2 linked regions of the Hoeflea sp. 108 genome follow. The protein of the gene in region 2 binds, or shares a complex with, the protein of the main gene of each other region. Links are inferred from orthologs where the notes say so. Each region holds a gene or a part of one and is shown on either strand. Other genes may lie near its edges.

The links. The genes of interacting proteins can lie anywhere in the genome.
Region 1: the proteins of trxA (region 2) and trxB are in contact, whole or in part, in a crystal structure (PDB 1F6M), measured with the Escherichia coli proteins. The link is inferred for Hoeflea sp. 108 from one-to-one orthologs.

What each region holds. Positions count from the first base shown.
Region 1 is NZ_KB890024.1:3,416,655-3,419,615, reverse strand. It holds trxB (thioredoxin-disulfide reductase), read left to right. Parts: upstream 1-974; coding sequence 975-1,949; downstream 1,950-2,961. Other genes in the region: B015_RS0116980 (isoprenylcysteine carboxylmethyltransferase family protein), read right to left, coding at 2,889-2,961; B015_RS0116985 (LysR family transcriptional regulator), read left to right, coding at 1,983-2,879; B015_RS0116995 (Lrp/AsnC family transcriptional regulator), read right to left, coding at 218-688; B015_RS0117000 (sulfatase-like hydrolase/transferase), read right to left, coding at 1-126.
Region 2 is NZ_KB890024.1:5,089,388-5,092,102, forward strand. It holds trxA (thioredoxin), read left to right. Parts: upstream 1-1,053; coding sequence 1,054-1,377; downstream 1,378-2,715. Other genes in the region: addA (double-strand break repair helicase AddA), read left to right, coding at 1-980; B015_RS0125300 (VOC family protein), read right to left, coding at 1,495-1,878; B015_RS0125305 (folylpolyglutamate synthase/dihydrofolate synthase family protein), read right to left, coding at 2,070-2,715. UniProt on the Escherichia coli protein: Participates in various redox reactions through the reversible oxidation of its active center dithiol to a disulfide and catalyzes dithiol-disulfide exchange reactions.

The DNA.
Region 1 (2,961 bases), 1.7 Mb from region 2 along the record:
CAGGATGAACAGGCTGACGATAAAGGACACGGAAAGGCCGATCGCAACCCATCTATTTGATGTTGCGATCTCGAAGATGCCGGCAATCACCAGAAACATAAAGACCGAGAAATATCCGGTCCGCATGTTGTTTTCGGCATAGTAGATTGCGCCGCAGCAGGCGCCGGCAGCGGCAAAAATGCGATGTGCGAAATTAATTCCGGTTCCAGGAGTTGGTTCAAATCCCCACCAGTCCCTCGTCCTTCACCTGCCTGATCGTCAGCGCCGTGCGCACGGTGTCGACGTTGGGCGAGGATGTCAGTTCCTCGATGACGAAGGTCTGGAAGGTGCCGAGGTCGGGGGCGACGCAGTGGAGCATGAAGTCGGATTCGCCCGACACCATCCAGGCGCTGCGCACGATCGGCCAGCCGCGGGTGCGGTCGGCGAAGGATTTCAGGTCGACTTCCGACTGGCGGTTGAGGCCGACGAGGCAGAAGGCGACGACGTCCATGCCGAGCGCCGGTGCGTTGAGCAAAGCGCGGTAGCGCTGGATGATGCCCTCGTCCTCGAGGCGCTTGACGCGGCGCAGGCAGGGCGGGGCGGAGATGCCGACCCGGCGCGACAGCTCGACATTGGTCATGCGCCCGTCATCCTGCAGTTCGCGCAGGATCTTCCAGTCGATGGCGTCGAGATCGGCCTTGATGGGCATGGGTGCTCCGGAAAGTTTGCGCAAGAATCTTACGCTTTCTTGTAATTAAACTACTCGGGTGGACTTGGGGAAGCTCGGCCAGGCAAAATGCCCGCTTTGTTGCCCCGCTTTGTTGCATGACGAAACGGCAGGCCGAACTGTGCAGGCCGGGCGGAGCTGCGACAAAGCTTTCGGGGGAGGAACATCTTGTCGCCTTGCGCGGCAAGGGGGGGAACACCTAGATTAGGGGCTGTTGGCGCCCTGTTTTCGGGCGCTGCCCGTTTCCATTGACTGTGAAGGCTTCCAGATGACCGCCAAACATGCGCCAGTCCTCATCATCGGTTCAGGTCCGGCCGGCTATACGGCCGCGATCTATGCTGCGCGCGCGATGCTGAAGCCGATGCTCGTCGCCGGCATCCAGCAGGGTGGCCAGCTCATGATCACCACCGAGGTCGAGAACTATCCCGGCTTCGCCGAGCCGATCCAGGGCCCGTGGCTGATGGAGCAGATGCGTCTCCAGGCCGAGCATGTCGGCACCGAGATGATCCACGACATCATCACCGAGGTCGATCTCGACGTGCGGCCGTTCCGCGCCAAGGGCGATTCCGGCACGCTCTACACGGCCGACGCGCTGATCATCGCCACCGGCGCCCAGGCCAAGTGGCTCGGCCTGCCCTCCGAACAGGTGTTCCAGGGCTTTGGCGTGTCGGCCTGCGCCACCTGCGACGGCTTCTTCTACCGCGGCAAGGACGTGGTGGTGGTCGGCGGCGGCAATTCGGCCGTCGAGGAAGCGCTTTACCTCTCCAACCTCGCCAAGACGGTGACGGTCGTCCATCGCCGCGACCACTTCCGCGCCGAGCGCATCCTGCAGGAGCGGCTGTTTGCCAAGGACAACATCAAGGTGGTCTGGGATCATGCCGTCGACGAGATCGTGGGCGCACCGGCGCAGAAGCCGCTGCCGCCGTCGGTCAATGCGGTGAGGCTCAGGAACGTCAACACCGGCGCCATCACCGAAATGGCGACCGACGGCGTGTTCGTGGCGATCGGCCATGCGCCGGCGGTCGAGCTGTTCGTCGGCAAGCTCAAGCAGAAGCCGAACGGCTATCTGTGGACCGAGGCGAACTCGACGCGCACCAACGTGCCGGGCGTGTTTGCCGCCGGCGACGTGACCGACGACATCTACCGCCAGGCGGTGACGGCCGCCGGGCTCGGCTGCATGGCCGCGCTCGAAGCCGAAAAGTACCTGGCCGGCATAGAAGTGCATCGCGAAGCGGCCGAATAGGCCGACCAAACGCCTTATAAACGAGGGGAAAAAATGGCGTTGGATTGGGACAAGTTGCGCGTGTTTCACGCCGCGGCGGAGGCTGGCTCGTTCACACATGCGGCGGAGACGCTGCGTCTGTCGCAATCGGCCATCTCGCGCCAGGTCAGCGCGCTCGAACACGACATCGGCGTGCCGCTGTTCCATCGCCATGCGCGCGGCCTGGTGCTGACCGAGCAGGGCGAGATGCTGTTCCGCACAGCCCATGACGTGCTGGTCAAGCTCGAGACCATTAAGTCGCGGCTGACCGAGACCAAGGACCGGCCGTCGGGCGTGCTGCGCGTGACCACCACCGTCGGCCTCGGCGCCGGCTGGCTGACCGAGCGCATCCAGGAATTCCTCGAGCTTTATCCGGAAATCCAGCTGCAGCTGATCCTCGCCAATGAGGAGCTGGACCTGACCATGCGCCAGGCCGACTGCGCCATTCGCCTGCGCCAGCCACAGCAGCCCGATCTGATCCAGCGCCGGCTGTTCACCGTGCATTTCCATCTCTACGCGTCGCCCGGCTACATCGCCAAATATGGCAAGCCGGCCTCCATCGCCGATCTCAAGAACCATCGCATCGTCACCTTCGGCGTGCCGGTGCCGACACATCTGAGCGAACTCAACTGGCTGGAGACGGTGGGCGATTTCGAGAGCGGACAGCGCGTGCCGACATTGCAGATCAACGACATCCTGTCGATCAAGCGGGCCGTGCAGACCGGCGCCGGCATCGCCATGCTGCCCGATTATGTGGTGGGCAAGGATGCGGGGCTGGTGCAACTCCTGCCGGAGACCGAAGTGCCGTCCTTCGACACTTATTTCGCCTATCCCGACACGATGAAGGAGCAGGCCAAGCTGCATGCCTTCCGTGATTTCGTCATCTCCAAGGCGCGCAGCTGGGCCTTCTGAGACCTGATGTCAGTCGCCGCGCCACGGCGTGAGGCGCGGCAGCCAGCCCGGCACCGCTCGGCGGTAGCGCTCGTAGTCGAGG
Region 2 (2,715 bases):
TCTCCAAGGGCGCTGCTCTGACAGCGCGCGAATTGGCCGACGACGAATACCGTCGCCTGCTCTATGTCGGCATGACCCGCGCCGAGGACCGTCTCATCGTCTGCGGCTATCACGGCAAACGTGCGCCCGGCGGCAACACCTGGCATTCGATCGTTTCGCGCGCGCTGTCGGCCGCGCCGGAAAGCGAATTGCGCGACCATCCCGTCGTCGCCGACCTCAAGGTGCACCGCTTCCGCGTCACGCCTTTGTCGGGTGCGGCGGAAATCGCGCCTGAGCGCGAGGCGGCGGAGATCGTCGCCCCGGCGCCGCTGCCCGAAAGCCTGTTCGACCGGCCGCCGCCCTTCGAGGACCTGCCGCGCCCGCTGTCGCCGTCGGGGGCCTCGGCCCTGATCGAGGAGACCGAAGAGCCGGTGATCTCAGGCCGTTCACCGGTGCTGGATGCGGAGGTCGAGCCTGCCTTTGCCATCGCCCGCGGTTCGGCGCTGCATCGCCTGCTGCAGGTGCTGCCGCGTCTCGACCCGGCAGAGCGGCGGCTGGCGGCCGAACGTTATCTCGCCCGAACAGGCCGCGACTGGGACGAGGCGCAGCGCGCTTCGGCTCTCGCGTCCGTCCTCTCCATCCTCGACGACACGCGCTTTGCGCCCCTCTTCTCGCGCGCCTCGCGCGCCGAAGTGGCCGTGATGGGCAGTCTCGACATCAGGGGGAAAGCGCGTTCGGTGTCGGGCAAGATCGACCGTCTGGCGGTCACGGATAACGAGGTTTTGATCGTTGACTACAAGACCAATGCCTCGCCGCCGGCCTCGCTTGAACAGGTGCCCGGAGCCTACATCGTACAGCTTGCGCTCTACCGCGCGCTACTCCGGCCGCTCTATCCGGGCAAGTCGGTTGCGGCTGCCTTGCTCTTCACTGAGGCGCCGCTTCTGATCCCGTTGCCCGTGGCGGCCATGGACGCCGCCCTTGCTCGACTCATCCAAGCGTGACACAAGAACTGCTTGAACGTCGGGCCCCAAACCACCACATATGGCGCGACAGCTAACTCTAGAGGATCGCATCATGGCCACCGTCAAGATCGACAACAGCAATTTCAAGTCCGGCGTGCTCGAAGCCAAGGAGCCGGTCGTGGTCGATTTCTGGGCTGAGTGGTGCGGTCCCTGCAAGATGATCGGCCCGTCGCTCGAGGAGATTTCCAACGAGCTCGCCGGCAAGGTCAAGATCACCAAGGTCAACATCGACGAGAACCCCGAGATCGCTGCCCAGTTCGGTGTGCGCTCGATCCCGACGCTGATGATCTTCAAGGATGGCGAAGTGGCCGACATCAAGGTTGGCGCCGCTCCCAAGACCGCGCTGGCCCACTGGATCGCCGGCAACGTGGCCTGACGGTTTGCAAGGCGACAGCGAAGCCTTAGTCGCTGCTGAAAATGAAGCCGCTCGTAACGTACTGTTACGAGCGGCTTTTTCTTTCCGCAGGCAGCCGTAAGGCCGGTTTACGAAGCGCTAGCCGTTGTAGACCACGGAGATCTTATTTCCGGCGGGGTCACGCATGTATGCGGCGTACCAGTGTGGCCCGTAGTGCGGGCGCGGATCAGGTGCGCCTTCGTCCGTTCCGCCGTTGGCCATGGCAGCTTCGTGGAAAGCGTCGACTTCCGCACGAGACTTGACCATGAAGCCCACCATCGCGCCATTTCCGGCGCTCGCCGGCCCACCGTCGAAAGGCTTGCAGACCCATAGGACAAGCCCCCCGCCCGTTCCGCCCTCGGAGTATCCGCGCCACCCCGGAAACTCCGTATGCTTGCTCCATCCGATGGTTGCCAGGACCGCGTCATAGAAGGCGTTCGACGTGGCGGACTCCAGGGCGCCAACGGTCACGTAAACACTCATTTCTGCCATTCCTCCGAAGGTTCGACATAGAAATCCATGTCGGCCCATAAAGAACATAACAAGAACAAATGCAAGGCAAGTTATTTGTGGTTGCAAAAAAACGGCCGCAAAAGCCGTCGTTCTATGACCGGCTTCTGCGAGAAAGGCATCTCACATGCTTATTGGTGAGGGGGCGACCGGGCTTTTGTCGCTCAGGTCGGCGGCGTTCCGTTTTCGGCCAGCACTTCGCCCACCAGATAGAGCGAGCCGCCGATCAGGATACGCGGGGCCGGCTCGTCCTCGTCCCAGGTATCGCGCAGCAGCATCAGCGCATTGGCGACTGAACTCACCGGCTCGGCCGAAAGCCCGGCCTCCGAGGCGCGCACCGCCAGTTCTTCATTGGGGACGCCGCTTTCGCTCATCCGCACCGGCACGGTGTAGACATGCCGCGCCATGCCGTGGAACGGCTTGAAATAGCCGGTCTGGTCCTTGGTGTTGATCATTCCGGAGATCAGGAACAGCGGCCGCTGCACCTTTTCTTCCTGCTCGGTCAGCGCCTCTGCGATCACGGTGCCGGCGCCGGGATTGTGGCCGCCATCGATCCACACTTCCGAACCCTTCGGCGCAAGATCGGTCAGCTCACCCTGCGGCAGGCGCTGCATCCGGCCGGGCCAGGTCACCGAGGCCATCGCCTTGTCGGCGATGCGGTCGTCGACCGGAAAACCCGCTGCCTTCACCGCCGCGATCGCCGCGGCAGCATTGGCATACTGGTGTCGGCCGGGCAGGCGCGGCGGCACGAGATCCATCAGCCCGGTCGGGTCCTGGAAGATCATCCGGCCGTTTTCCTCGAAGGCGAGG